2 regions of the Streptomyces sp. NPDC047017 genome follow, and region 1 is predicted to be linked to the other one. Evidence: predicted binding sites of a transcription regulator. Region 1 holds the regulator's gene; the other holds the start of a gene.
The links. The regulator HrcA, encoded in region 1, represses chaperone genes, less so after heat shock. The targets are predictions, from matches to a motif close to TTNGCACTCNGNNNNNCNGAGTGCNAA.

Region 1 (15,201 bases):
GGGGTACGGCGTCGCGGACGTCCTGGACCGCCTCAACCAGCTCCTCCTGGACGACGCCACCGAGGCCGCCGACGCCGCCGCCCGCGCCCTGGCCGGCCCGGTCGCCCCCGGCGACGGCCCGCAGACCCGCTTCCTGTCCCTGCTCTACGGCGAGCTGGCCCCCTTCGAGGGCGGCGTGCGCTGCACCCTCGCCTGCGCCGGGCACCCGCTGCCCCTGCTCCTCACCCGGGCAGGCGACGTCCGCGCGGTCGCCCGCCCGCAGACCCTGCTCGGTGTCATCGAGGACGAGACCTACGTCTGCGACACCTTCGAGCTGCGCCCCGGCGACACCCTGCTGTGCGTCACCGACGGGGTCACCGAGCGGCGCTCGGGCACGCGCCAGTTCGACGACGGCGACGGACTCGCCGCCGCCCTGGCCGGCTGCGCCGGGCTCGACGCGGACCTCGTCGCCGAACGCATCCAGCGGCTGGTGCACGAGTTCGGGGAGCGTCCGCCCGAGGACGACCTGGCCCTGCTGGTGCTCCAGGCGGAGTGAGCCGCGGGCGATCCGCGGGCGACCCGCGCGGTGCTGGACAATGGAGGGCATGCCTTCCGCACTCCCCGACGGCGAGCCCGTCCCCGCCGACGGCGCGCTGCCCACTCCCGCGCTCGCCGGGGCGGCCGACCGGCCCCTCGGGTTCTACCTGCACGTCCCGTACTGCGCGACCCGCTGCGGCTACTGCGACTTCAACACGTACACCGCCACCGAGCTGCGCGGCACCGGCGGCGTGCTCGCCTCGCGCGACAACTACGCCGAGACCCTCGCCGACGAGGTCCGGCTCGCCCGCAAGGTGCTCGGCGACGACCCGCGCCCGGTCCGCACGGTCTTCGTCGGCGGCGGTACGCCCACCCTGCTCGCCGCCGGCGACCTCGTACGGATGCTGGCGGCGGTCCGCGACGAGTTCGGCCTCGCGCCGGACGCCGAGATCACCACGGAGGCCAATCCGGAGTCGGTCGGCCCGGCCTACCTCGCCGCCCTCCGGGAGGGCGGCTTCAACCGGATCTCCTTCGGCATGCAGAGCGCCCGGCCGCACGTCCTGCGGGTCCTCGACCGCACCCACACCCCCGGCCGCCCCGAGGCGTGCGTGGCCGAGGCCCGCGCGGCCGGCTTCGAGCATGTCAACCTCGACCTGATCTACGGCACCCCCGGCGAGTCCGACGACGACTGGCGGGCCTCCCTGGACGCGGCCCTGGCCGCCGGGCCCGACCACGTCTCCGCCTACGCCCTCATCGTCGAGGAGGGCACCCAGCTCGCCCGCCGCATCCGCCGCGGCGAGATCCCCATGACCGACGACGACGTGCACGCCGACCGCTATCTGATCGCCGAGGAGACGCTGTCCGCGGCGGGCTTCGACTGGTACGAGGTCTCCAACTGGGCCACCTCCGAGGCCGCCCGCTGCCTGCACAACGAGCTGTACTGGCGCGGCGCGGACTGGTGGGGCGCGGGCCCCGGCGCGCACAGCCATGTGGGCGGCGTGCGCTGGTGGAACGTCAAGCACCCCGGCGCGTACGCGGCGGCCCTGGCCGACGGCCGCTCCCCGGGCGCCGGACGCGAACTCCTCACCGCGGAGGACCGCCGGGTGGAGCGGGTCCTGCTGGAGCTGCGGCTGCGGGAAGGCGTCCCGCTGGACCTGCTGCACGAGGCGGGCCTCGCCGCGTCCCGCAGGGCACTCTCGGACGGCCTGCTCCAGCGGGAGCCGTACGACAGCGGCCGGGCGGCCCTCACCCTGCGCGGGCGGCTCCTCGCGGACGCGGTGGTACGCGATCTGGTGGACTGAGCCGCACCAGCCGCCCCAGCCGCAGTCGCACCAGCCGCACTGAGCCGCACCGGGTCACGCGGCCTGCGGCCTGCGGGCCGCGCCCGGCCCCGCCCTACCCCGGCTCGGTCACGAAGTCGATCAGTTGCTCGACCCGGCCCAGCAGCTCCGGTTCCAGGTCCTTGTACGACCGCACCCGGGCGAGGATGCCCTGCCAGGCGGCGCCCGTGTTCTCCGGCCAGCCGAGGGTCCGGCAGACGCCGGTCTTCCAGTCCTGGCCGCGGGGCACCCGGGGCCAGGACGGGATGCCGAGGGAGGACGGTTTCACGGCCTCCCAGATGTCGATGTACGGGTGGCCGACGACCAGGGCGTGCTCGCTGGTCACCGCCTCGGCGATCCGCCACTCCTTGCTGCCCGGGACCAGATGGTCGACCAGGACGCCGAGGCGGGCGTCCGGGCCGGGCGCGAACTCCTCGACGATCGCGGGCAGGTCGTCGACGCCCCCCAGGTACTCCACGACGACACCCTCGATACGCAGGTCGTCGCCCCACACCTTCTCGACCAGCTCGGCGTCGTGCCGGCCCTCCACATAGATCCGCCCGGCACGGGCCACGCGCGCGCGTGCGCCGGGGACGGCGACGGAACCGGAGGCCGTACGGGCGGCGCGCACCGGGCCGGCGGCGGCGCGCACCAGCGTCACCGGCCTGCCCTCCAGCAGGAACCCGCCCGGCTGCAAGGGGAAGACCCGGTGCTTGCCGAAGCGGTCCTCCAGGGTCACCGTGCCCGCCTCGCAGCGGATCACCGCGCCGCAGAAACCGGTGGCCGGCTCCTCCACCACGAGCCCCGGCTCGGCCGGGACCTCGGCAACGGCCTTCGGCTTCTTCCAGGGAGGGGTCAGATCGGCGGAGTACTGGCGCATTCGAGTGACGATAGGGAGAGCCAGGACGATGATCAGCGCGACACGCCGAAGCGCGCCGCCAGCGCGTCCCGCTGCGCCCGGACGAAGGCGGCGTCGACCACCGCGCCGTGCCCGGGCACGTACAGCGCGTCCTGGCCGCCCAGTTCCAGCAGCCGGTCCAGCGCGGCGGGCCACCGGGACGGCACCGCGTCGGGACCCGCCTGGGGCTCACCGGACTCCTCGACGAGGTCGCCGCAGAACACCACCGGCCGCCCGCCCGGCACCACCACGGCGAGGTCGTGCGCGGTGTGGCCGGGACCCACGTCCGCGAGCAGCGCCTCCCGCCCGCCGCCCAGCGGCACGGCCAGCCGGTCCGCGACCTCGCGGCCGGGCCGTACCAGCGCCGCCGCGGCCTCCTCGGCGGCCCGCGCGTCCAGTCCGTGGCGCACCGCGTCCGCGCGCAGCTCCGCGCGCCCGCGCTCGTCGCCGAGGACGACGCACGCCCCCGCGGCGGCGAAGACCTCGGCCTCCGGGAACTCCGCCGCCCCGAAGACATGGTCGAAGTGGGCATGGGTCAGCGCGAGAAGTGTCACAGGGGAGCCCGCCAGTTCCCGCGCCCGCGTTCGCAACCGTGCGCCCTCCGCGCGGCTCGACCCCGCGTCCACCAGCAGCGCCGCCCCGTCCCCGACCACCAGCCCCACCGTGCAGTCCCAGCCAGGCAGGCGCACCCGCCCCACCCCGTCCGCGATCCGCTCCCAGCCGACCTCTTCCCAAGTGACCGTCATACCCGGACGCTAGCGTTCCCCGGCGGCCGGCCGCCCCGGCCTTGCCCGCCCCGTACCCGACGGCCGTACACTGGGCCCGGGAATGCTGGCACTCGTATGCGCCGAGTGCCAGGCGGGAGCCGAGGGACGACTCTGGAGGTGTGCGCGATGCTCAGTGAGCGAAGGCTTCAGGTGCTGCGCGCGATCGTCCAGGACTACGTCGGCACCGAGGAGCCGGTCGGCTCCAAGGCCCTCACCGAGCGGCACAACCTCGGCGTCTCACCGGCCACCGTCCGCAACGACATGGCGGCCCTGGAGGACGAGGGCTTCATCGCCCAGCCGCACACCAGCGCGGGCCGTATCCCCACCGACAAGGGGTACCGCCTCTTCGTCGACAAGCTGGCCGGGGTCAAGCCCATGACCGCGCCGGAGCGGCGCGCCATCCAGAACTTCCTGGACGGCGCCGTCGACCTCGACGACGTGGTGGCCCGTACGGTGCGGCTGCTGGCGCAGCTGACCCGACAGGTCGCCGTCGTGCAGTACCCGTCGCTGACGCGTTCGACCGTGCGGCACGTGGAGCTGCTCTCCCTCGCGCCGGCGCGGGTGATGCTGGTGCTGATCACGGACACCGGCCGGGTCGAGCAGCGGATGGTCGACTGCCCGGCCCCGTTCGGCGAGACCTCGCTGGCGGACCTGCGGGCGCGGCTCAACAGCCGGGTCGCCGGCCGCCGTTTCGCGGACGTGCCGCAGCTGGTGGAGGACCTGCCCGACGGCTTCGACCTGGAGGACCGCGGGACGGTCGCCACGGTGCTGTCCACGCTCCTGGAGACCCTCGTCGAGGAGAACGAGGAGCGGCTGATGATCGGCGGCACCGCCAACCTCACCCGCTTCGGGCACGACTTCCCCCTCACCATCCGGCCCGTGCTGGAGGCGCTGGAGGAGCAGGTCGTCCTGCTGAAGCTGCTCGGTGAGACACAGGACCAGGGCATGACCGTGCGCATCGGTCACGAGAACGCCCACGAAGGACTCAACTCCACGTCCATCGTGTCGGTCGGTTACGGTTCGGGGGGCGAGGCAGTGGCCAAGCTCGGCGTGGTCGGACCGACCCGCATGGACTACCCGGGAACGATGGGAGCGGTACGCGCAGTGGCACGGTACGTCGGACAGATCCTGGCGGAGTCGTAAGTGGCCACGGACTACTACGCCGTTCTCGGCGTGCGCCGCGACGCGTCGCAGGATGAGATCAAGAAGGCGTTCCGGCGGCTCGCGCGCGAGCTGCATCCGGACGTCAACCCCGATCCGAAGACCCAGGAGCGGTTCAAGGAGATCAACGCCGCCTACGAGGTGCTCTCGGACCCGCAGAAGAAGCAGGTCTACGACCTCGGCGGCGACCCGCTCTCGCAGTCCGGCGGGGCCGGCGCGGGCGGCTTCGGCGCCGGCGCGTTCGGCAACTTCTCCGACATCATGGACGCGTTCTTCGGCACGGCCTCGCAGCGCGGGCCGCGCTCGCGCACCCGCCGCGGCCAGGACGCGATGATCCGGCTGGAGGTGGAGCTGGACGAGGCGGCCTTCGGGACGACCAAGGAGATCCAGGTCGACACGGCCGTCGTCTGCACCACCTGCAACGGCGAGGGCGCGGCGCCCGGCACCACCGCGCAGACCTGTGACATGTGCCGCGGCCGCGGTGAGGTCTCGCAGGTCACCCGGTCCTTCCTGGGCCAGGTCATGACCTCCCGGCCCTGCCCCCAGTGCCAGGGTTTCGGCACGGTCGTGCCGACCCCGTGCCCGGAGTGCGCGGGCGACGGCCGGATCCGTGCCCGCCGCACCCTGACGGTGAAGATCCCGGCGGGTGTGGACAACGGCACCCGCATCCAGCTGGCCGGCGAGGGTGAGGTCGGCCCCGGCGGTGGCCCGGCCGGCGATCTGTACGTGGAGATCCACGAGCTGCCGCACTCGACCTTCCAGCGGCGCGGCGACGACCTGCACTGCACGGTCACCATCCCGATGACCGCGGCGGCCCTCGGCACCAAGGTGCCGCTGGAGACCCTGGACGGCCTGGAGGAGGTCGACATCCGGCCCGGCACCCAGTCCGGCCAGTCGATCCCGCTGCACGGCCGGGGCGTCACGCACCTGCGCGGCGGCGGCCGGGGCGACCTGATCGTGCATGTCGAGGTCACCACCCCGACCAAGCTCGACCCGGAACAGGAGCGCCTGCTGCGCGAGCTGGCCGAACTGCGCGGCGAGGAGCGCCCGACGGGGCAGTTCCAGCCCGGCCAGCAGGGCCTGTTCTCACGGCTGAAGGACGCGTTCAACGGCCGCTGAGGCACCGCGGCGAAGGCCGTACGGGCACAGCGGGGGGACACGTCCGGGCAGGGTGGCGGACACGTCCGGGCACGGCGGCGGACCCTGGAGGCAGCCACTGATCACGGTGGCTGCCTCTGGCATATGCCAAGGGATGCCCGGATTCGGAGCCGTGCGCAGGACGTGACACCATGCGCACATGTCCTCCGCACTGTCCGCGCTGACCGATCTCTTCCCTCATCCGATCGTGCAGGCACCGATGGCGGGCGGCCCCTCCGGGCCGCAGCTGGCCGCCGCCGTGTCCGAGGCCGGCGGGCTGGGCTTCCTGGCCGCCGGGTACAAGACGGCCGACGGCATGTACCAGGAGATCAAGCAGGTGCGCGGGCTGACCGGCCGCCCCTTCGGCGTGAACGTCTTCATGCCGCAGCCCGAGCACGCGGAGTCCGGCACCGTCGACCTCTACGCCCAGCAACTGGCCGGCGAGGCCACCTGGTACGAGACGGAGCTGGGCGATCCCGAGTGCGGCGGCGACGACGGCTACGACGTCAAACTCGCCGTCCTGCTGGACGACCCGGTCCCGGTGGTCTCCTTCCACTTCGGCGTGCCCACCCGCGAGATCGTCGACTCCCTGCACCGTGTGGGCAGTCACGTCCTGGTCACCGTGACCACCGTCGAGGAGGCCCTGGCCGTGCGGCGGGCGGGCGCGGACGCGGTGATCGCGCAGGGCGTGGAGGCCGGCGGCCACCAGGGCGCCCACCGCGACCGGCCGGAGAACGACGGCGCGGGCATCGGCGTGCTCTCCCTGGTCGCCCAGGTCCACGAGGCCGTCGACCTGCCGGTGATCGCCGCCGGCGGCATCATGCGCGGCAGCCAGATCGCCGCCGTCCTGGCGGCCGGCGCGAGCGCCGCCCAGCTCGGCACGGCCTTCCTCGCCACCGCCGAGTCCGGCGCGCACGCCCTGCACAAGCAGGCCCTGACCGACCCGCTGTTCCCGCACACGGAACTGACCCGCGCCTTCTCCGGGCGCCCCGCCCGCGGCCTGGTCAACCGCTTCCTGCGCGAGCACGGCCGGTACGCGCCCGCCGCCTACCCGGAGGTCCACCACCTCACCTCGCCCCTGCGCAAGGCCGCCGCGAAGGCCGGTGACCCGCAGGGCATGGCGCTGTGGGCCGGGCAGGGCCACCGCATGGCCCGCGCGCTGCCCGCCGCCGAGCTGGTGGACGTACTGGCGGCCGAACTGGACGCCGCCCGGACAGCGTTGTCCGCACCCGGCCCGGCCGGACACGGCCAGGCGGGTCACGGCCAGGCGGGTCACGGCCAGGCGGGAGGTGAGCGGCGATGACCAAGCCGGTGTTCGTCGTCGACCGGCTCGACGGCGTCGGCCCCGAGTGCGTGGTCGACGGACCCGAGGGACGGCACGCGGTCGCGGTCAAGCGGCTGCGGCCCGGCGAGGAGGTCGTGCTCACCGACGGGCGCGGACGCTGGACCGAGGGCGCGGTGAAGGCCGCCGAGGGCAAGGACCGCCTCGTCGTGGCCGGCCTGGAACCCGTGCGCGAGGAGCCCCCGGAGTCCCCGCGCATCACCGTCGTCCAGGCGCTGCCCAAGGGCGACCGCGGCGAACTGGCCGTGGAGACCATGACCGAGGTCGGCGTGGACGCGATCGTGCCGTGGGCGGCCTCCCGCTGCGTCACGCAGTGGAAGGGCGAGCGCGGCCTCAAGGCGCTCGGCAAGTGGCGGGCCACCGCCCGCGAGGCCGGCAAGCAGTCCCGCCGGGTCCGCTTCCCCGAGGTCGCGGAGGCGGCGAGCACGAAACAGGTCGCCGCGCTGCTGGCCGGCGCCGACTTCGCCGCCGTCCTGCACGAGAGCGGCCAGGCGCCCCTGGCCACCGCCGAACTCCCCGCCGAGGGCGAGATCGTGCTCGTCGTCGGCCCCGAAGGCGGCGTATCACCGGAGGAGTTGGCGCTCTTCGCGGACGCGGGTGCGCGGGCGTACGTCCTCGGGCGTACGGTGCTGCGTACATCGACCGCCGGGACCGCGGCCGCGGCCCTGCTGCTGGGACGCACCGGCCGCTGGTCCTGACCGGCGGTCCCGATCCGAGGGGACGCCCGTGGAACTCGCCCAGGTCCGGCTGCTCGTCACCGACTTCGCCGCCTGCTACCGCTTCTACGCCGACGTACTGGGCCTCAAGCCGCAGTCCGGCGCGGCGGCCGGCCCGTACGAGAAGTTCAGCCCCGCCACCGGGTCCGCGGGCATAGCCCTCCAGGACCGCGCCATGATGACCGGGATACTCCAGGAGCTGGGCGGCACCGCGAGCGGGCACCGCTCCCTGGTGGTGCTGCGCGTCGACGACCTGGACGCCTACTGCGCGGAGATCACCGGCCGCGGCGCGGACCTGGTGCACGGCCCGGCGCCCATGACCGACCGGATGCGGGTCGCCCACCTCAAGGACCCCGAGGGCAACCTCGTCGAACTCCAGGAGTGGCTGCTGCTGCGCACCTGAGAGCGGCCGCCGCGCACCTGACGGAAGTGATCCAACCCCCTGTCCGCGGCCCGCGCCGCTGCGTAGGGTTGACCGGGTGACTCAGCCCGCATCGCCTGCGTACATCCGGTTCCCGCACCTGCACGGGGAGTTGGCCGCCTTCACCGCCGAGGACGACGTGTGGCTCGCGCCGCTGGACGGCGGCCGGGCCTGGCGGGTCAGCGCCGACACCGTGCCGGTGGACCACCCGCGCATCTCGCCCGACGGCACCACCGTCGCCTGGACCTCCACCCGCGACGGCGCCCCCGAGGTGCACACCGCCCCCGTCGACGGCGGCCCCGCCAAGCGCCTGACCTACTGGGGCAGCCGGCGCACCCAGGTGCGCGGCTGGACCCCGGACGGCCAGGTCCTGGCGACCACCACCCAGGGCCAGGCCAGCCTGCGCCGCAGCTGGGCGCGGGCCGTGCCGCTGGACGGCGGACCGGCCGCCACGCTGCCCTACGGGCCGGTCGGCGACATCGCGTACGGGCCGCACACCGTGCTGCTGTCCGTGTCGATGGGCCGCGAGGCGGCCTGGTGGAAGCGGTACCGCGGCGGCACCGCCGGCAAGCTGTGGATCGACCCGGACGACAGCGGCGAGTTCGTCCGGCTGCACGCCGACCTGGACGGCAACATCGAGTACCCCTCATGGGTGGGGGACCGGCTCGCCTTCCTCTCGGACCACGAGGGCACCGGCGCGCTGTACTCCTCCCTCGCCGACGGCTCCGACCTGCGCCGCCACACCCCGCTCGACGGCTTCTACGCGCGGCACGCGGCCACCGACGGCACCCGCGTCGCCTACGCGAGCGCCGGTGAACTGTGGCTCCTGGACGACCTGGAGAGCGCCGAGCCGCGCCGCCTGGACCTGCGGCTCGGCGGGTCGCGCACGAACCTCCAGCCGTACCCGGTCAACGCCGCCCGCTGGTTCGGCTCGGCCACCCCCGGCCACACCGCGCGCGGCAGCGCCGTCTCGGTGCGCGGCGCCGTCCACTGGGTCACCCACCGCGCAGGCCCGGCCCGCGCGCTCGCCGCCGAACCCGGCGTACGGGCCAGGCTGCCGCGCACCTTCCGCGCCGACGGCGAGGAGTGGGTGGTCTGGGTGACCGGCGCCGAGGGCGACGACGCGCTGGAGTTCGCGCCCGCCACCGGCCTGGCCCCCGGCGCCACCCCGCGCCGGCTCGCCGCCGGACAGCTCGGCCGGGTCCTCGCCCTGGCCATGGCGCCCGACGGCAGCCGCGCCGCCGTCGCCGCGCACGACGGACGGCTGCTGCTGGTGGAACGCGAGAGCGGCGAGGTCCGCGAGGTCGACCGCAGCGACCACGGCGACGTCACCGGCCTGGTCTTCTCGCCCGACTCCGCCTGGCTGGCCTGGTCCCACCCCGGACCGCGCCCGCTCAGCCAGCTGCGTCTGGCCAACACCACCGACCTGTCGGTCACCGAGGCGACCCCGCTGCGCTTCCAGGACTACGCCCCCGCCTTCACCCTGGACGGCAAGCATCTCGCCTTCCTCTCCCACCGCTCCTTCGACCCCGTCTACGACGAGCACGTCTTCGACCTGGCCTTCGTCGAGAGCTCCCGCCCCTGCCTGATCACCCTCGCCGCGACCACGCCCTCCCCGTTCGGCCCGCAGCGCCACGGCCGCCCTTTCGAGGTCTCGGACAAGGAGGAGACCCCGGACAGCGAGGGCACCCCGGCCACCCGGATCGACCTCGACGGCCTCGCCGACCGCATCGTGCCCTTCCCGGTCGAGGCCGCCCGCTACTCCAACCTGCGCGCCGCCCGCGACGGCGTGCTCTGGCTGCGGCACCCGGTGACCGGCGTCCTCGGCGCCTCCCGCGCCACCCCCGACGAACCCGACCCGAAGACCGAGCTGGAACGCTACGACCTCGCCCAGCAGCGCATTGAGCACCTCGCCGCGGACGCCGACCACTTCGAGGTCAGCGGCGACGGCAGACGCGTCCTGCTGTGGACCGACCGCAAGCTCAAGGTCGTGCCCAGCGACCGGCGCGCCTCCGGCGACGAGGACAGCGACTCCAACATCACCGTCGACCTGCGCCGGGTCCGGCAGAGCGTCGACCCGGCCGCCGAGTGGCGGCAGATGTACGAGGAGACCGGCCGCGTCATGCGGGACAACTTCTGGCGGGCCGACCTGGGCGGCGTCGACTGGGACGGCGTCCTGGCGCGCTACCGGCCCGTCCTGGACCGCCTCGCCACCCACGACGACCTGGTGGACCTGCTGTGGGAGGTGCACGGCGAACTCGGCACCTCGCACGCCTTCGTCACCCCGTACGCCGGCTCCGGCGACGGCGCCCGGCAGGGCCAGCTCGGCGCGGACATCTCCCGGCACGAGGACGGCGGCTGGCGCATCGACCGGGTCCTGCCCGCCGAGACCTCCGACCCGCGCGCCCGCAGCCCGCTCGCCGCGCCCGGCGTCGCGGTGCGCGCCGGGGACGCGATCACCGCGGTCGGCGGCCGGCCCGTGGACCCGGTGGCCGGGCCGGCCCCGCTGCTTGCCGGCACGGCGGACCGGCCCGTCGAGCTGACGATCTCCCCGGCCGGCGGCGGCGAGGTCCGGCACGTGGTGGTGGTGCCGCTGGCCGACGAGGAGCCGCTGCGCTACCACGCGTGGGTGGCCGGCCGCCGCGCCCACGTCCACGAGCGCTCCGGCGGCCGGCTCGGCTATCTGCACATCCCCGACATGCAGGCCCCCGGCTGGGCGCAGATCCACCGCGACCTGCGCGTCGAGGTGACCCGGGAGGGCCTGGTCGTGGACGTGCGCGAGAACCGCGGCGGCCACACCTCCCAGCTCGTGGTGGAGAAGCTGGCCCGGCGGATCGTCGGCTGGGACCTGCCGCGCGGGATGCGCCCGGAGAGCTACCCGCGGGACGCGCCGCGGGGCCCCGTGGTCACCGTCGCCGACGAGTTCTCCGGCTCCGACGGCGACATCGTCAACGCGGCGATCAAGGCGCTGGGCATCGGGCCGGTCGTCGGCACCCGCACCTGGGGCGGTGTCATCGGCATCGACAGCCGCTACCGCCTGGTCGACGGCACCCTGATCACCCAGCCCAAGTACGCCTTCTGGCTGGAGGGCCTGGGCTGGAGCGTGGAGAACCACGGCGTCGACCCGGACATCGAGGTGGTGCGGCGCCCGCAGGACCACGTCGCCGGGCGGGACGTCCAGCTGGACGAGGCGGTCCGGATCGCGCTGGAGGCCCTGGAGGCGACCCCCGCGAAGACCCCGCCGGCCCTGCCCTGAGAGCCGGTGGTCCGGACGGGCCGCCGGTTCCCGCCCTCGATAGCATGCACCCGTATTCCGACCGACTCCCGAGGAGCGCATCCATGGCAGGGGAACCCCAGGACGACTGCCTGTTCTGCAAGATCGTCGCGGGGCAGGTCCCGGCGACCCTCGTCCGCGAGACGGACACCACCGTCGCCTTCCGTGACATCAACCCCCAGGCGCCCACCCACGTCCTGGTGATCCCCAAGGCGCACTACAAGGACGCCGCCGCCCTCGCCGCCGGCGACCCGCGGCTCGCCGCCGACGTCCTGCGCGAGACCCAGGCCGTCGCCGACGACGAGAAGCTGGAGAGCTACCGCACCGTCTTCAACACCGGCGCCGGCGCCGGGCAGACCGTCTGGCACGCCCACGCGCACGTCATCGGCGGCCGCGGCCTGCAGTGGCCCCCCGGCTAGGCCGCCGTGTCCGCCCGTGAACTCGTCGTCCTCGGCACCGCCAGCCAGGTACCGACCCGGCACCGCAACCACAACGGCTACCTGCTGCGCTGGGACGGCGAGGGCATCCTGTTCGACCCCGGCGAGGGCACCCAGCGCCAGATGCTGCGCGCCGGGGCGGCCGCCCACGACCTGAACCGGATCTGCGTCACCCACTTCCACGGCGACCACAGCCTGGGCCTGGCCGGCGTGATCCAGCGGATCAACCTCGACCGGGTCCCGCACGAGGTCACCGCGCACTACCCGCGCTCCGGCCGGCACTTCTTCGAGCGCCTGCGGTACGCCACCGCCTACCGCGAGACGGTCGCCCTCACCGAGGCCCCGGTCGACAGCGACGGCGTCCTCGCCACCACGGGCGCGTACACCCTGGAGGCCCGCCGCCTCTCCCACCCCGTCGAGTCCTACGGCTACCGGCTGACCGAGCCCGACGGGCTGCGCATGCTGCCCGACCGGCTCGCCGCGCACGGCATCCAGGGCCCGGACGTGGGCCGCCTCCAGCGCGAGGGCTCGCTGCGCGGCATCCCGCTGGAGGCGGTCAGCGAGGTGCGGCGCGGGCAGCGGTTCGCGTTCGTCATGGACACCCGGCTGTGCCCCGGTGTGCACGCGCTCGCCGAGGGCTGCGACCTGCTGGTCATCGAGTCGACCTTCCTCGACGAGGACGAGCACCTGGCCGTGGACCACGGCCACCTGACGGCAGGCCAGGCCGCCCGCGCGGCCCGGGACGCGGGCGTACGGCACCTCGTGCTGACCCACTTCAGCCAGCGCTACGCCGACCCCGAGGAGTTCGAGCGCCAGGCACGGGCGGCCGGGTACGAGGGCGAGCTGACCGTGGCGCGCGACCTGCTGCGGGTACCGCTGCCGAAACGTCGCTGACCAGGCCGTACGATGCTCTGATGCCTCTGCCCAAAGCCGAACTGCACCTGCACGTCGAAGGCACCCTGGAGCCCGAGCTGGCCTTCGGGCTGGCCGCGCGCAACGGCGTGCACCTGCCGTACGCCGACACGGACGCGCTCCGCGAGGCGTACCGGTTCGAGGACCTCCAGTCCTTCCTGGACCTGTACTACGAACTGATGGCCGTCCTGCGCACCGAGCAGGACTTCGCCGACCTGGCCGACGCCTATCTGACCCGGGCCGCCGCGCAGGGCGTGCGGCACGCGGAGATCTTCTTCGACCCGCAGGCGCACCTGGCGCGCGGTGTCCCCATGGCCACGGTCGTCGAGGGGCTGTGGCGGGCGCTGGGCCGCAGCGAGGAGCGGCACGGCGTCTCCACCCGGCTGATTCTGTGCTTCCTGCGCGACGAGTCCGCCGAGTCCGCCCTGGAGACCCTGGAGGCCGCCCGGCCCTATCTGGACCGGATCACCGGCATCGGGCTCGACTCGGCCGAGGTCGGCCACCCGCCGGCCAAGTTCCGCGCGGTGTACGAGGCCGCCGCGGCCCTCGGCCTGCGGCGCGTGGCGCACGCGGGGGAGGAGGGCCCGCCGCAGTACATCACCGAGGCCCTGGACGTGCTCGGCGTCGAGCGCGTCGACCACGGGCTGCGCTGCGTGGAGGACCCCGCGCTGGTCGAGCGGCTGGTCCGCGACCGGGTCCCGCTGACCCTGTGCCCGCTGTCCAACGTCCGGCTGCGCACCGTGGACACCCTGGCCGACCACCCGCTGCCCGCCATGCTGGAGGCGGGCCTGCTGTGCACGGTCAACTCCGACGACCCGGCCTACTTCGGCGGCTACGCAGGCGACAACTTCGACGCCGTCCACCGCGCCCTCGGCCTGACCGAGGACCGGCTGCGCGAGCTGGCCCGCAACTCCTTCCTCGCCTCCTTCCTGGAGGACGACGAGGAACTCCGCCGGCGGTACCTCGCGGAGGTGGAGGCGTACGAGTTCCCCCGCGCGTGACCGTATTTGAGCGGTCACGCCTGGGGAGGTTCGGGTTTGTTCCGATCAAGGTCAGGTAAAGACCGGTAACCCGCTTGGCGTGTCGATCATCCGACTGATAGAGATTCACTTCTGGCTGTCGTCCGCCGCGCAGGAGCGGTGACACCGCCGGGGGGGCTTACGCACATCTGGTCCTGGGCGAGCACGCCCGGACCTGGGGGATGGACTCTTCACGCTTTCGCCGTGCCCGTACACCGGCACGGCCGCACCCTTCCGCGGTCTCACCTGCCCGCGCGTTCCGGGCGACAGGGATCGCGAGAAGGAGTGCGCATGGGCAGAACCGCCCGTGAAATGGCGTTCAGATGGGGCGCGGCAGCCGTCGCCGCCCTGGCCGTGACGGCCACCGCGACGCCGGTGTCGTACGCGGCCACGGCCGACGGCCCGGCCCCGCAGCGGGTCGGCTCGGCGCCGAAGGTCCCGCAGGGCGCCGTCCGCGCGGCCGACCCGGCCGCCGACGAGGCGCTCGACCTGAGCGTCGTCCTGAAGCCCCGCGACGAGGCGGCGCTGAATCGATTCGTCGCCGGGGTCTCCGACCCCGGGTCGCCCACCTACCGCCACTACCTCGGCACGGGCGAGTTCGCGACCACCTTCGGCGCGCTGCCGCAGACCGTGCGGCGGGTCCGCGCCGAACTGGAGGCCGAGGGCCTCACCGTCGGCGCCCTGGAGGGCGACGGGCTCACCCTGCCGGTGCGCACCACGGTCGCCGGCGCCGCCGAGGCGTTCGCGACCGGCTTCGACGGCTACCGGCTGGGGGACGGCACGACCGGCCTCGTCAACACCACCGCCCCGCGCTTCGACGGCGCGATCGCGGGTGATGTCCGCACGGTGGTCGGGCTGAGCACGCTGGCGGCCTACCAGCCGCGGAACACCGGCCTCAAGGGCGGGTTCCGCACCCAGCGGACCGCGCCGGCGGCGGGCGGGGCCCAGTCCCGTCTGACGGGGACCACCCCGACGATGTGCAAGGAAGTCTCCGACCTGTACGCGTCGGATCCGCCCGCTCACGACAAGCAGGACTACTGGAGCGCCAAGTCGCTGGCGGCCCAGTACAACATGGCGGACCAGCCCAACGTGCAGACCGGCACCACCATCGCGGTCTACTCGCTGGAGAACTACGACCCCAAGGACATCGCCAGCTACCAGGCGTGCCACCGCACCAAGGTCCCGGTCAGCGCGGTGCGGGTCAACGGCGGTCCCTCGCAGCCCGCGAGCGCCACCACCGGTGTGGGGGTGGAGACCGCGCTGGACGTGGAGACCATCGCCG
Region 2 (15,201 bases), on a different contig from region 1:
GCTGGTCAAGGGCTGGGTCCACTGACCCCGGTCAGGCCGCGCTGACCTCCGTCGTCACCGCGACCTTGCCGAGCAGCTCCGCGTAGGCCGCGCGGTCGAACTCGCCGGCCGCCGGGGCCAGCACGGTCGCCGCGGACAGGGCCACCGCGCGGGCCAGCCGGTCCGGCCAGGGGACGTCCTCCACCAGGCCGGAGAGCAGCCCGGCGACCGCCGAGTCGCCCGCGCCGGTCGGATTGCCCTGGACCCGGCCGGGCGGGACGGCCCGCCACATGCCCTCCGAGGTGTGCGCGAGGAGTCCCTCGGCGCCCAGCGAGGCGATCACCGTGCGGGCGCCGCGCCGCCGGGCGTCCTGGGTGGCGCGCAGCGGCTCGTGCGAGCCGGTCAGCTCGGCCAGCTCGTCCGCGTTCGGCTTGATGATGTCGGGCCGGGCCGCCAGCCCGCGCCGCAGCGCCTCGCCGCTGGTGTCCAGGAGCACCGGGACGTGCGCGGCCCGCGCGGCGCGCACCAGGACGGCGTACGCCCCCACCGGCAGGCCGGGCGGCAGGCTGCCGCACAGGGCGACGGCCGACACCCGGCCGAGCAGGTCCTCGTAGACGTCCTGGAAAGCGGCCCACTCGGCGGCCGTGACCAGCGGGCCCGGCTCGTTGAGCTGGGTGGTGTCGCCGGTGTGCTCGTCCACGACGGCCACCGTGCGCCGGGTCGCGCCGGCCACCGGGACCAGCGCTTCCGCCACACCGGGCAGCTCCCGCAGCCGCTCGTGCACCTCGCGCCCGGTGGCGCCGCCCGCGAGGCCGGTGACGGTCACCTCGTGGCCGAGGGCCGCCAGCACCCGGGCGACGTTGACGCCCTTGCCGCCGGGCCGCTCGCTCACCTCGGCCACCCGGTGGGAGGCGTGGGGCCGCAGGGACGGCACCCGGTAGGTGATGTCGAGAGCGGTGTTCAGCGTGACCGTGAGGATCACGGAGTCCGGCCTCCCCCGGGACAGGCGCGCCTGGCACGCGTACGACGAAGCCCCGGACCTGCTCCGGGGCTTCGATCATGCCAAACGGACGGTGTGCCGCACACCCCCGCGACCGCCCCCGGCGTCCGGATGGCGGGGGCGGATCAGCCCAGGTGCGGATCGACCACCCAGGCGCCGCGCCGCATCACGCCCTTGAGGACGAAGTCCTCGTCCAGCAGCACCAGGTCGGCGTCCTTGCCGGGCTCCAGGGAGCCCACCCGGTCGTCCAGGCCGAGCAGCCGGGCCGGGTTGGCGGACAGCGCGGCCACCACGTCCTCGACCGGCAGCCGGTCGACGGTCACCGCCCGCCGGAAGGCCCGGTCCAGGGTGAGCGTCGAACCCGCGATCGAACCGCCCTCGACCAGCCGGGCCACGCCGTCGGCGACCTCGACCTCCAGGGGGCCCAGCAGATAGCGGCCGTCGCCGCGGCCGGCGGCGTCCATGGCGTCGGTGATGAAGGCGACCCGGGCCGCGCCCGCGCGGTGGAAGGCCAGCTCCAGGGCGGCCCGGTGCAGGTGGACGCCGTCGTTGATCAGCTCGACCGTGACCCGCTCGTCCTCCAGCAGGGCCGCGATCGGGCCGGGCGCGCGGTGACCGAGCACCGGCATGGCGTTGAACAGATGGGTGGCCACGGTGGCCCCGGCGTCGATCGCCTCCACCGTCTGCTCGTACGTCGCGTCGGTGTGCCCGATCGCCGCGATCACACCGTGCTCGGCGAGCAGCCGTACGGAGTCGGTGCCGCCGGGCAGCTCGGTGGCGAGCGTGACCATCCTGGCCTGCCCGCGGGCCGCGTCGACCAGCTTGCGGACCTCGGCCGGGTCCGGGTCGCGCAGCAGCGCCTCGGAGTGGGCGCCCTTGCGGCACGGGGAGATGAACGGCCCCTCGAAGTGGATGCCGGCGATCTCGCCCTGCTCGGCCAGCTCCGACAGCAGCCCCGCCTGCCGGACCAGGAGGTCCGTCTCGTCGGTGACGGTGGAGGCCACCAGCGTGGTGGTGCCGTGCGCCCGGTGGGTGCGGACGGCGGTCAGCACGTCCTCGGCGGAACCCGAGAAGGAGGCGCCGCCGCCGCCGTGGTTGTGCAGGTCGACGAAGCCGGGGACCAGCCAGTGCCCGCCGGCGTCGACCGTCTCGGCGCCGCGCGGGGCGGTCTCGGCGATCCGGGTGCCGTCGACGACCACGCCGGCGCCGTCCGCGATCCCGGTGGGCAGCACCACCCGGGCTCCGGTGAGAACCTTGCTGGGGGCCATGGGGTGGCTACCTCCGGGGAGTCGTAGGGGAAGAGGGGCCGCCGAGGAGGTCCCAGGCGAGGAGGCCCGCGCCCAGGCAGCCGGCGGTGTCGCCGAGGGCGGCGGGCACGATGGACGGCAGCTTCTGGAAGGTGACCCGCTGCTCCACGGCCTTCCGCAGCGGTGCGAAGAGGGTCTCCCCGGCCTCGGCAAGGCCGCCGCCGATGATCAGCGTGCGTGGGTCCAGCAGGGTGAGCGCGGTGACCAGCCCGTCGGCGAGCGCGTCCACCGCCTCCTGCCAGACCTCCCGGGCCGCCCGGTCCCCGGAGTCCACGGCCTTGGCGCAGTCCGCCGCGTCCGCGTCCGGGTCCCCGCAGGCCGCCGCCCACGCCTGGCTGACCGCGGAGGCGGACGCGAACCGCTCCAGGCAGCCGCGCTGGCCGCACGGGCAGAGGACACCGCCGGGCCGCACGACGACATGCCCGATCTCGCCTGCGAAGCCGTGCGCGCCCGTCTCCACCCGGCCCTCGATGCCGATGGCGCCCGCGATCCCGGTGCCCAGCGGCACGAAGAGGTAGCGGTCGGCGCCCCTGCCCGCGCCGATCCGGCCCTCGGCGAGGCCGCCGGCCCGCACGTCATGGCCGAGGGCGACCGGGAGGCCGAGCCGGGCCGAGAGCAGGTCGCGCAGGGGCACGTCGCGCCAGCCGAGGTTGGCGGCGTAGGCGGCGACGCCCTGCTCCTCGTCGACGATGCCGGGGACGGCGACGCCCGCGGCGGCGGCCGGCTCGCCGAACCGCTCCCGGCCGGCGGCGCGCAGTTCGGCGGCGAAGCCGAGGATGCCCTCGACGACGGCGTCGGGTCCGCGTTCGCGGCCGGTGGGGCGGCGCGCCTGGTGCAGCAGGCCGCCCTCCTCGTCGACCAGCGCGGCCTTCATCCCGGTGCCGCCCACATCGAGCGCGATGACATGTCTCACAGGTGACAGTGTGACCCTTTGACCCGCAAGAGGTCTAGTCCACTCACGTGGTGTAGACCTATCGTGTCCGCATGGTGAACACGAGACAGTAGGGGCGGGAAGACGGTGCAGCGGCGTAGGACAGGAATGATCGCGGTGGTGTCCGCACTGGGCATGACGGCGGTCCTCGGCGGCTGCGGGAGCACCGGCTCCTCCGAGGTGACCCTCAAGCTGGTCGCCGCCGACTACGGAGACTCCGCGGCGAACAGCTCGCAGGCGTACTGGGACCGGCTGGCCCGCGCCTACGAGGGCCGGCACTCCGGCGTGAAGATCGACGTCAAGGTCTACTCCTGGACGGACGTCGACCGCAAGGTCAAGGAGATGGTCGACGCCGGCGACCCGCCGGACATGGCGCAGATCGGCGCCTACGCCGACTACGCCGACCAGAACCTGCTCTACAAGGTCGACGACCTGCTCTCCATACCCGTGCAGGCCGACTTCCTCGGCCAGCTCTCCGAGGCCGGGCAGCTGCGGCACGAGCAGTACGGCATCCCGTTCGCCGCCTCCACCCGGGTGCTCTTCTACAACAAGAGCCTCTTCGACGAGGCCCACATCAGCCCGCCCAAGACCTGGGACCAGCTGGCCTCCGACGCCGCGGCGCTCAAGGCCAAGGGCGTCAAGTACCCGTACGCGCTGCCGCTGGGCCCCGAGGAGGCGCAGGCGGAGACCATGCAGTGGCTGCTGAGCGGCGGCTCCGGCTACACCGACGACATCGGCACCTACACGATCAACTCGCCGCAGAATGCAGAAACGTTCACTTGGCTCAAGGACCAGCTCGTCGGCAAGGGCCTGACCGGCCCGGTAGCGCCCGGCAGGCTGAACCGCGCCGACGCCTTCGCGGCCTTCGCCAACGGCGATGTGGGCATGCTCAACGGCCACCCCACGCTGATGCAGCAGGCGCAGAAGAAGGGCGTGGACTTCGGCATGGTGCCGGTGCCGGGCAAGAACGGCACGCCCAAGTCGACCATGGGCGTCACCGACTGGATGATGGCCTTCAAGAAGGGCGGCCACAAGTCCCAGGTCGGCGCCTTCCTCGACGACGTCTACAGCGAGAAGAACGTCCTCGACTTCTCCCGCGAGTACGACCTGCTGCCCGTCACCACCTCGGCCTCCGACGCGATGGCCGACGACCGGCAGGAGAAGAACCTGTGGCCGTTCCTGGAGGAACTGCCGCTCGCCCAGCTCTACCCGGTCGGCAAGACCTCCTGGGCCCGGGTCAGCTCGGACGTCAAGAAGCGCATCGGCAGCACGGTCGGCCCCGCCGGCGACCCCGCCGCGGTCCTGGACCAGCTGCAGAACACGGCGGCCCAGGCGGAGGCCGCGGAGAACGCGGGCTGACGGACTGCCGCCCGGGCGCGCCGTTGTCGGCGGCGGGGGCTACGGTGCCGGGTATGGACGTGCAGGGCAGCGGGGACGCGGGGGGCGCGGCGGGGGAGGCGGAGGACGCCGAGGGCGTGGCGGAGGATCCTGCCGGGGACGCGGAGGGTGCCGGGGACGCGGAGGGTGCCGGAGGCGCGGCCGGGGACGCGGAGGACGTCGACGGCGTGGCGGAGGGCACCGGGGCCGTGGCGGAAGGCGCCGAGGCGGAGGCCGGGAGGGTGGGCCGGGGCGAGGGGCCGGGGCTCGGCCGCCGGGAGCGGGACATCCTCGCCCTGGAGCGGCGCGGCTTCACCGGCCCCGGCCTGAAGGAACGCGCGATCCGCGAGGAACTCGGGCTGTCCCCCGTCCGCTACTACCAGCTCCTCAACGCCCTCCTCGACGACACCCGGGCCCTCGCGCACGACCCGGTCACGGTCAACCGGCTGCGCCGGGTGCGGGACGCCCGCCGCGCCGAACGCTGAGCCGGCGCGCGGTCCCGGCCCGGAGGGCGACGCCCGTCCCCGTCGTCGAGGAGTGCGACGGCCCGGGTGTGGATAGGTTCGGCGTATGGGCCACGACACGGACTCGACCAACCCCGCCCCCGCCCTGCCGGCGCCCGCCACACCGGCCGGCCGGGACGGGCTCGCCGCGCTGCTGGCACGGCCGGAGCGCGCGGTGATCGCGCTCGACTTCGACGGCACGCTCGCCCCGATCGTGTCCGACCCGGACCAGGCCAGGGCGCACCCGGACGCGGTGCCCGCGCTCGCCGCGCTCGCCCCGAAGGTGGCCTCCGTCGCGGTGGTCACCGGCCGCCCCGCCGGGGTCGCGGTGCGCAACGGCGGCTTCGCGGGCGTCCCCGGACTGGAACACCTGGTCGTCCTCGGCCACTACGGCGCCGAGCGCTGGGACGCCGCCACCGGCACCGTCACCGCCCCCGCCCCGCACCCCGGCGTCGCCGCCGTCCGCGCCGAACTGCCGGGCTTCCTGGACCGGATCGGCGCCTGGCAGGGCACCTGGATCGAGGAGAAGGGCCGCTCCCTGGCGGTGCACACCCGCCGCGCCGAGGACCCGCAGGCCGCCTTCGAGGCCCTGCGCGACCCGCTCACCGGCCTGGCCGTCCGGCACGGGCTGATCGTCGAGCCGGGCCGGATGGTCCTCGAACTGCGCCCCGCGGGCATGGACAAGGGCGCCGCCCTGCTGGACCACGTCCGCGGCGCCGGCGCCGGCTCCGTCCTCTTCGCCGGCGACGACCTGGGCGACCTGCCCGCCTTCACCGCGGTCGGCGAACTCCGCTCCGACGGCGTACCGGGCGTCCTGGTGTGCAGCGGCAGCGCCGAGGTGACGGAGCTGTCGGACCGGGCGGACCTGGTGGTGCCGGGCCCGGCCGGGGTGGTGGACCTGCTGCGCGCCCTGGCCGCCCGCCTCTGACCTCCCTCTGATCTCCCCGGCGGCCCCAGGCGTGTCCCGGCGGCCCCGGCCGCTCAGGCGTTCAGCTCGCCCAGCTGGTCGAGGAACCACTGGGCGGGCGGCAGCGCGGTGGCGGCGGCGGCCAGCCGCTTGGACCGCTCCGCCCGCTCGGTCCCCGGCATGCGCAGCGCCTCGTCCAGCGCCGCCGCCGTCCCCACCACGTCGAACGGGTTCACCGGCACCGCGTCCTCGCCGAGTTCCGCGTACGCGCCCGCCTCCCGCGACAGCACCAGCGCGCAGCCCGCGTCGGAGACGACCGGCACCTCCTTGGCGACCAGGTTCATGCCGTCGCGGATCGGGTTGACCAGGGCCACGTCCGCGATCCGGTACGCCGCCAGCGACCGTGCGAAGTCGTCCTTGACGTGCAGCACGACCGGCGTCCAGCCGGGCGTCCCGAACCGCGCGTTGATCTCCTCGGCCAGCCGCCGCACCTCGGCCGTGTACTCCCGGTAGACGGCGAGATCCTGCCGCGAGGGGTAGGCGAAGGCGACGTGGACGACCCGTTCGCGCCACTCGGGGCGGTCCTCCAGGAGCTGCCGGTACGCCAGCAGCCCGCGCACGATGTTCTTGGACAGCTCGGTACGGTCCACCCGTACGATCGTGCGGCGCGCCCCGCCGTCCGGCGCCGCGCCGATCTCCTCGCGCAGCGCGGCCATCCGTTCCTTGACGTCGGCCCGGCGCGAGCGCTCCCGCAGGAACTCCCCGTCCGCGCCCAGCCCGTGCACCCCGATCCGGGTGCCGCCGAGCCCGCCGGCCAGCGCCTCGCAGCAGCCGGTGAAGGCGTCCGCCCAGCGCTGGGTGAGGAAGCCCAGCCGGTCCGCGCCCAGCATGCCGCGCAGCACCTGCTCGGCGATGTCGTCGGGCAGCATCCGGAAGTAGTCCACCGGCGCCCACGGCGTGTGCGAGAAGTGCCCGATGCGCACATCGGGCCGGAAATCGCGCAGCATCCCGGGGACCAGGGTCAGGTGGTAGTCCTGCACCACCACGGCCGCGCCCTCGGCGGCCTCCTCGGCCAGCGCCTCGGCGAAGGACCGGTTGTAGCTCTCGTACGAGGCCCAGCGGCGCCGGAACTCCGCGTCGAAGACGGGCTCCAGCGGGGTCTGGTAGAGCATGTGGTGGACGAACCAGAGCACCGAGTTGGCGATGCCGTTGTAGGCGTCGGAGAAGACGTCCGGGGCGATGTCGAGCATCCGGACCCGCTGCCCGCCGGTGTCCTCGGCCGGCAGCCTGCGGCCGCCCTCGAAGCGGCGCACGGCCTCCCGGTCGGTCTCGCCGAGCGCGGCGCACACCCATACCGCGCCCGCGTCCGGGCCGATCGCGGACAGTCCGGAGACCAGTCCGCCGCCGCCGCGTTTCGCGTGCAGCGAGCCGTCCTCGGCCCGCTCGTACGAAACCGGACCGCGATTGGAGGCGACCAGCACCTCGGCACCGTGCGTTGAAGCCATGGTCCTCAACCTAGCCCGGCCTTCGAACGCTCAAACGTACGCGGTGGCGGGCCGGTCGGGATTCCGCCGCCCGACGGGTTGTGAGAAGGATGTGAAGACCGTGAAGATGTGCGGTGCATGTCAGTGATGCCGTCCCGGGTGCCGCGCGGGGCGGTCGGTGAGGGGTGGGTTCCATGCGACTCGTACGAATACGCCGGTTCGCCGGCACGGCCGCGCTGCTCGCGGCCGGCGCGCTGGCCCTGGCCGGCTGCGACGACGGCGCCCCGGGGACGCCGAAGGCGGCGCCGTCCACCCCGGCGGCGGTGGCCCCGGCCCCGGCCCCGAGCACGGAACCGCCGACACCGACACCCACCCCTACACCCACGCCGACTCCGACTCCGACTCCGACGCCGTCCGCGACGCTGCGCGACTACACCGGCTCCGGCATCGGCACCGCCGTGGCCGCCGCCGAGGCCGGGCACCTGCGCTACGCCGTCCACCTCCAGGGCACCGGCGCGCGGGCCGCCTCCTGGCGGTCCGGTGAGAAGGTCTGCGAGCAGCGCGGCGGGACCGGCGGGGACGAGGTGACCTTCACGGTGGCCCGCGACGGCCACGACTGCGCCGGCCACCCGCTGTCCACCCCGGCCCCGAAGAAGACGAACTCCACCACGGGCGGCACCGGCACGGGCGGCGGCAGCGGCAGCAGTGGCGGCACCGGAGGCAGCGGTGGCAGCGGTGGCAGCGGTGGCAGCAAGGCGTGCGCGATCACCAGCCCCGCCGGCAACTGCTACGCCGACGGCCAGTTCTGCGCCGCCCGCCACCACGGCCTGAGCACCTACGGCAAGGGCGGCGAGTACCTGACCTGCGCACAGGACGCGGCAGGCCGCTGGCGCTGGTCGGACGGCGCGGCAGGCTGACAACGGGCCCGCCCGGCCCGCACGTCCGCCGGGCCCGACCGGCTCACCGGTCCGACCGGTCCGCACGTCCGCCGGGCCCGACCGGCTCACCGGCCCACCTGGCCCACCCGGCCCGCACGTCCGCCGGGCCCGACCGGCTCACCGGCTCACCTGGCCCGACCGGCTCACCTGGCCCGACCGGCTCACCGGCTCACCGGCCCACCTGGCCCGACCGGCTCACCGGCCCACCCGGCCCGACCGGCCCACCTGCCCGACCGGTCCTCCCGGCCCCCTGACCCGTCGCACCCGTCGCACCCGTCGCACTGGCCGCGCGCGGGCGGCCCGGCTCGCTGAGCCGCCCGCTCCGGCCCACCGGGCGCACCGGGCGCACCGGGCCGACCGGGCGCACCGGGCCGACCGGGCGCACCGGGCCGACCGGGCGCACCGGGCCGACCGGGCCCACCGAGTCCCCCGGTCCGCGGGCGACCGGTCCCGCGGGCGACCCGGCCCTCATACTCAGCTCACCCGGTGGGCTTCCTGCTCAGGCCCCCGCCGCCCCCCGCTCAAGCCACCCGCCGTGCCGCATACTCCGCGATCTCGGTCATCGGCGGTCGTTCCTCGGTGTCCACCGAGTAGGTGCGGGGCTCGAAGCCGGTCTCGCCGCGTTCGAACTGGGTGAGGGCGGGGCGGATCAGGTGGCCGCGGGCCAGGCGGAGCTGGGCGGTGCGGTAGATGGCGGCGGCCATCCGGCCGAGGGCCTGCCCGTCCTGGTGCCGGTGCTTGCGCACACCCACGTCGACCTGCGCGAGCGCGTCCAGGCCGGCCAGGTGCAGCGCGTCCACCAGCATGCCCAGCTCCACCCCGTAGCCGACCGGGAACGGCAGCTGCTCAAGGAGCGAGCGGCGGGCCGCGTACTCGCCGCCGAGCGGCTGCACGAAGCCGGCCAGCTGCGGCCAGTGCATGTTGAGCAGCGGGCGCGCCATCAGCTCGGTGACCCGGCCGCCCTGCCGGGCCGCACCGGCCAGCGGGCGGTCGTACATCGCCTTGACCAGCTGCACGTCCGGCTCGGTGAGCAGCGGGCCCACGATCCCGGTGACGAAGTCGGCGGAGAACTCCCGCAGGTCGGCGTCGACGAAGCAGATCACGTCCCCGCGGGTGACCAGCAGCGAGCGCCACAGCACCTCGCCCTTGCCGGGCAGCGCGGGCAGCCGCGGCAGGATCGCGTCGCGGTGCACCACCCGGGCGCCCGCGGCGGCGGCCACCTCCGAGGTGCGGTCGGTGGAGCCGGAGTCGACGACCACGATCTCGTCCACCAGCGGCGCCCGCTCGACCAGATCGCGGCGGATCACCGAGACGATCTCCCCGACCGTCTCCTGCTCGTCGAGCGCGGGCAGCACCACGCTGACCGTCGCACCGCTCACCCGCTTGGCGGCCAGCACCGTGTGCAGCGGGCGATCGGCCACGGACCAGGAACGCGTCCTCAGCCAGCGCTCGACTTCTTCCAGCACGGTCGACGGCTCCTCACTCCTGCGCGATGCGCTGCTGCCCGCAGCCGGTCCGGACCGGATCACCGTGTGATCCGTCTCGCGGTTCGGACGACTATCTCGCACCGTCCTGGCCTTCGGTTACAGTCTTGAACAACGCGGACGGCCCCCGCATGCCGGGGTCACCGCCGCGCACAATCGAATACCGCTCATCCAGAGGGGCAGAGGGACACGGCCCGATGAAGCCCCGGCAACCCTCCAGCCGGTCTCGTACCGATCGACGATTCTCCGATCGCCACCGCGAGGCTCCCCGGCTAGGGAAGGTGCCAAATCCGTCTCACGGCGAGATGCGTCGTGAGGAAGATGAGGAGAAAGGGCCTCGCCTCCATGGCTGTGCAGACAGTTGCCACCAGCACCGACTCCCCCTCCGTCGACCTCGGCCCCGCCGCGGCGCTCAGCTGCCGCGAATGCGGCCACCGCGTCCCGCTCGGACCGGTCTTCGCCTGCGAGGAGTGTTTCGGCCCGCTGGAGATCGCCTACGACTTCTCGGCCTACGACACCGAGGAACTGCGCAAGCGGATCGAGGCCGGCCCCGCCGACATCTGGCGCTACGCCCCGCTGCTCCCCGTCCCCGCGGACGTCGCGGACAAGCCGAACCTCAACCCCGGCTGGACCAAGCTGGTCAAGGCCGACCGCCTCGCCGCCGAACTCGGCGTGACCGGCGGCCTGTACGTCAAGGACGACTCGGGCAACCCCACGCACTCCTTCAAGGACCGCGTGGTCGCCCAGGCCCTGGAGGCCGCCCGCGCCTTCGGCTTCACCACCCTGTCCTGCTCCTCCACCGGCAACCTGGCCGGCGCCGTCGGCGCCGCCGCCGCCCGCTCCGGCCTGCGCTCGTGCGTGTTCATCCCGCACGACCTGGAGCAGGGCAAGGTCGTCATGGCCGCGATCTACGGCGGCGAACTCGTCGGCATCGAGGGCAACTACGACGACGTGAACCGCTTCTGCTCGGAGCTGATCGGCGACCCGGCCGGCGAGGGCTGGGGCTTCGTCAACGTCAACCTGCGGCCGTACTACGCGGAGGGCTCCAAGACCCTGGCGTACGAGATCTGCGAGCAGCTCGGCTGGCGGCTGCCCGACCAGCTCGTCGTCCCGATCGCCTCCGGCTCCCAGCTCACCAAGATCGACAAGGGCCTCCAGGAGCTGATCAAGCTGGGGCTGGTCGAGGACCGGCCGTACAAGATCTTCGGTGCCCAGGCCGAGGGCTGCTCCCCGGTGTCCACCGCCTTCAAGGCCGGGCACGACGTGGTGCGCCCGCAGAAGCCGGACACCATCGCCAAGTCCCTCGCCATCGGCAACCCGGCCGACGGCCCCTACGTCCTGGACATCGCGCGCCGCACCGGCGGCGCCGTGGAGGACGTCACCGACGCGCAGGTGGTCGAGGCGATCAAGCTGCTGGCCCGCACCGAGGGCATCTTCGCCGAGACGGCGGGCGGGGTGACGGTCGGCGTGACGAAGAAGCTGATCGACGACGGCCTCCTCGACCCCGCGAAGACCACCGTCGTCCTCAACACCGGCGACGGCCTGAAGACCCTGGACGCGGTGGCCGGCACCGGCCTCACCGCCACCATCCGCCCGAACCTGGACTCCTTCCGAGAGGCTGGCCTCGCATGAGCGTGACCGTTCGCATCCCCACCATCCTGCGCACCTACACCGGCGGCCAGGCCGAGGTGAAGGCCGAGGGCGCCACCCTCGCCGAGGTCATCTCCGGCCTGGAGCAGAACCACCCGGGCATCGCCGCCCGCGTCCTGGACGACCAGGGCAAGCTGCGCCGCTTCGTCAACGTCTACGTCAACGACGACGACGTCCGCTTCGAGCAGGGCCTGGAGACCGTCACGCCGGACGGCGCCGGTGTGTCGATCATTCCGGCGGTCGCCGGCGGCTGATCGTTACCTTCGGTAATTGCCGTGCCCGGCTGTTCCTTGAATTGCCCCCTCCGCGCCAGAAGCGGAGGGGGCAATTCAGTGTGATTGAGCGCGGTACAGTTGGGGCACGCGCTCCTGATCTCCGGTTCGGGAAGCCCCTTTTCCCCGGGCGCCCGCCGTCAAGAAGTAGCCAAAGTGCGCGGGCTTTTCGTGGCATTTGTCTTGTTTATGGGGCCCGACTTGCCCGGGGTTCAGTCGAATTCTCACCACATTCCGGACCGCTCCCGTCCAGAATTCTCGTCCGATTGACCTGTTGCAGACGGCAGTTGGGCAGATACATTCAGCCGCGGTCGACGCGTTCCGGCGCACGCCCCCGGTCCACGGGGAGTGAGGTCTGACCCGGGTCCGCGAAGTGCGGATCTGTGCAAGGGCCAGTAATAGGGGAGTTAGGCATGGCTCAGGGCACCGTCAAGTGGTTCAACGCGGAGAAGGGGTACGGCTTCATCGCGGTCGACGGCGGGGCGGACGTCTTCGTCCACTACAGCGCGATCCAGATGGACGGCTACCGCTCGCTGGAAGAGGGTCAGCGGGTCGAGTTCGAGATCTCGCAGGGCCAGAAGGGCCCGCAGGCCGACATGGTCCGCGTCACGGCCTGAATCGCGCGACCACCACAAGCGATCTTCTCGTCCCTGAGAGCCCGCACCTCACCGGGGTGCGGGCTCTCAGGCGTGCGCGCGGCGGAGCGAGGCCGGCCGGCCCGCCGCCGGGGCCCGCCGCCGGGGCCCGCCACCGCGGCGCGCCCGTGTTCGCCCCGGGCTGAGTACCGCCCGGTACCCCCGATGGGCGCTTGCACTCTCCTAGGCCGAGTGCTAATCATTGCGTTAGCACTCTGAAGGTGAGAGTGACAAAAGAGGACCGGGTCGGTGAGGCCCGCGGGCCCCGTGGTGCAAGGAACCACAGGCCGGCGAGCCGTCCGTCGCGGGCGCGGGCGCGGTCCGGAGGAATCACCCCCAGTCCTGGAGGGACCACTTCACATGGCCAAGATCATCGCGTTCGACGAGGAGGCGCGGCGCGGCCTTGAGCGCGGTATGAACCAGCTCGCCGACGCCGTCAAGGTCACCCTCGGCCCCAAGGGCCGCAACGTCGTCCTTGAGAAGAAGTGGGGCGCCCCCACGATCACCAACGATGGTGTCTCCATCGCCAAGGAGATCGAGCTGGAGGACCCGTACGAGAAGATCGGCGCCGAGCTGGTCAAGGAAGTCGCCAAGAAGACGGACGACGTCGCCGGCGACGGTACGACCACCGCGACCGTGCTCGCCCAGGCCCTGGTCCGCGAGGGCCTGCGCAACGTGGCCGCCGGTGCCAACCCGATGGCTCTCAAGCGCGGTATCGAGAAGGCCGTCGAGGCCGTCTCCGCCGCCCTGCTCGACCAGGCCAAGGAGGTCGAGACCAAGGAGCAGATCGCCTCCACCGCCTCCATCTCCGCCGCCGACACGCAGATCGGCGAGCTGATCGCCGAGGCGATGGACAAGGTCGGCAAGGAAGGCGTCATCACCGTCGAGGAGTCGCAGACCTTCGGTCTGGAGCTTGAGCTCACCGAGGGCATGCGCTTCGACAAGGGCTACATCTCCGCCTACTTCGCGACCGACATGGAGCGCATGGAGGCGTCGCTCGAGGACCCCTACATCCTCATCGCCAACTCCAAGATCGGCTCCGTCAAGGACCTGCTCCCGCTCCTGGAGAAGGTCATGCAGTCGGGCAAGCCGCTGCTGATCATCGCCGAGGACGTCGAGGGCGAGGCCCTGTCGACCCTGGTGGTCAACAAGATCCGCGGCACCTTCAAGTCCGTCGCCGTCAAGGCCCCGGGCTTCGGCGACCGCCGCAAGGCCATGCTCGGCGACATCGCCATCCTCACGGGCGGCGAGGTCATCTCCGAGGAGGTCGGCCTCAAGCTGGAGAACGCCACCCTCGACCTGCTGGGCAAGGCCCGCAAGGTGGTCATCACCAAGGACGAGACCACCATCGTCGACGGTGCCGGCTCCTCCGAGCAGGTCGGCGGCCGGGTCAACCAGATCCGCGCCGAGATCGAGAACAGCGACTCGGACTACGACCGCGAGAAGCTGCAGGAGCGCCTGGCGAAGCTCGCCGGCGGTGTCGCGGTCATCAAGGCCGGCGCCGCCACCGAGGTGGAGCTGAAGGAGCGCAAGCACCGCATCGAGGACGCCGTGCGCAACGCCAAGGCGGCCGTCGAGGAGGGCATCGTCGCCGGTGGCGGCGTGGCCCTGCTGCAGGCCACCCAGGTGTTCGAGAAGCTGGAGCTGGACGGCGACGAGGCCACCGGTGCCGCCGCCGTCAAGCTGGCCCTCGAAGCCCCGCTGAAGCAGATCGCCGTCAACGCCGGCCTCGAAGGCGGTGTCGTGGTGGAGAAGGTGCGCAACCTGACCCCGGGCCACGGCCTGAACGCCGCGACCGGCGAGTACGTCGACCTGGTCGCCGAGGGCATCATCGACCCGGCGAAGGTGACGCGCTCCGCGCTGCAGAACGCCGCGTCGATCGCCGCGCTGTTCCTCACCACCGAGGCCGTCATCGCCGACAAGCCGGAGAAGGCCGCCGCGGCCGCTCCGGGCGGCATGCCGGGCGGTGACATGGACTTCTGATCCTTCCGGGGATCGGTACTAGTCCTTCCGTACGAGGGCGGCACTTCCTGCCAGTGGCAGGGGGTGCCGCCCTCGGGCGTGTCCGGGGTCACGCGCGGATTCCCGTGCCGGGCGGGAATGCCGGGCCGCGCGCTCGCGCTGTCCGTTAAGCACCTGCAACAATGCACGCGCACATACCAACCGGTTCGCCCGCCCGCCCTCACGAGGAGCCCCCACGTGACCGTCACCGTCACCACGCCGCCCGCCTCCCGCGCGGCCCAGATCCTCTCCCGCCCGATCGCGCTGAACGGCCTCACCGTCCCCAACCGGATCGCGATGGCGCCGATGACCCGCATGTTCTCGCCGGGCGGCGTCCCCGGTGCGGACGTGCGCTCCTACTACGCCCGCCGCGCCGCCGCCGGCGTCGGCCTGATCGTCACCGAGGGCACCTACGTCGGCCACGAGTCGGCCGGGAGCAGCGACCGGGTGCCCCGGTTCCACGGTGAGGAGCAGCTCGCCGGCTGGGCGAGGGTGGCCGAGGACGTGCACGCGGCGGGCGGCACGATCGTCCCGCAGCTGTGGCACATCGGCATGGTCCGCAAGCAGGGCGAGCCGCCCTTCGCCGACGCCCCGGCAGTCGGCCCCTCCGGCCTGGTGGCCGCGGACGCCGAGCCCACCGGCACGGCGATGACGCGGGCCGACCTGGACGCCGTGATCGGCGCGTTCGCGCAGGCCGCGGCCGACGCCGAGCGCATCGGCTTCGACGGGGTGG

Region 2: a site for HrcA is predicted at 12,640-12,666, ahead of groL (chaperonin GroEL). Genes of this name have one in related genera too.

The regions. Positions count from the first base shown of each region.
Region 1 covers NZ_JBEYVW010000020.1:81,819-97,019, reverse strand. Annotated here, with positions in the region: gene ABZ858_RS29320 (ATP-binding SpoIIE family protein phosphatase) at 1-535, shown strand, start outside; gene hemW (radical SAM family heme chaperone HemW) at 585-1,817, shown strand; gene ABZ858_RS29310 (DUF3097 domain-containing protein) at 1,912-2,715, opposite strand; gene ABZ858_RS29305 (MBL fold metallo-hydrolase) at 2,748-3,479, opposite strand; gene hrcA (heat-inducible transcriptional repressor HrcA) at 3,627-4,643, shown strand; gene dnaJ (molecular chaperone DnaJ) at 4,644-5,780, shown strand; gene ABZ858_RS29290 (nitronate monooxygenase) at 5,959-7,101, shown strand; gene ABZ858_RS29285 (16S rRNA (uracil(1498)-N(3))-methyltransferase) at 7,098-7,838, shown strand; gene ABZ858_RS29280 (VOC family protein) at 7,867-8,259, shown strand; gene ABZ858_RS29275 (S41 family peptidase) at 8,336-11,533, shown strand; gene ABZ858_RS29270 (histidine triad nucleotide-binding protein) at 11,617-11,970, shown strand; gene ABZ858_RS29265 (ribonuclease Z) at 11,977-12,882, shown strand; gene ABZ858_RS29260 (adenosine deaminase) at 12,903-13,901, shown strand; gene ABZ858_RS29255 (protease pro-enzyme activation domain-containing protein) at 14,211-15,201, shown strand, end outside.
Region 2 covers NZ_JBEYVW010000002.1:375,027-390,227, reverse strand. Annotated here, with positions in the region: gene ABZ858_RS05055 (CBM35 domain-containing protein) at 1-25, shown strand, start outside; gene ABZ858_RS05050 (1-phosphofructokinase family hexose kinase) at 32-961, opposite strand; gene nagA (N-acetylglucosamine-6-phosphate deacetylase) at 1,105-2,247, opposite strand; gene ABZ858_RS05040 (ROK family protein) at 2,255-3,199, opposite strand; gene ABZ858_RS05035 (extracellular solute-binding protein) at 3,326-4,576, shown strand; gene ABZ858_RS05030 (DUF3263 domain-containing protein) at 4,837-5,079, shown strand; gene otsB (trehalose-phosphatase) at 5,165-6,025, shown strand; gene ABZ858_RS05020 (trehalose-6-phosphate synthase) at 6,079-7,509, opposite strand; gene ABZ858_RS05015 (hypothetical protein) at 7,683-8,405, shown strand; gene ABZ858_RS05010 (glucosyl-3-phosphoglycerate synthase) at 8,948-9,892, opposite strand; SAM riboswitch class I at 10,075-10,238, shown strand; gene thrC (threonine synthase) at 10,256-11,542, shown strand; gene ABZ858_RS05000 (ubiquitin-like small modifier protein 1) at 11,539-11,814, shown strand; gene ABZ858_RS04995 (cold-shock protein) at 12,246-12,449, shown strand; gene groL (chaperonin GroEL) at 12,828-14,450, shown strand; gene ABZ858_RS04985 (NADH:flavin oxidoreductase) at 14,667-15,201, shown strand, end outside.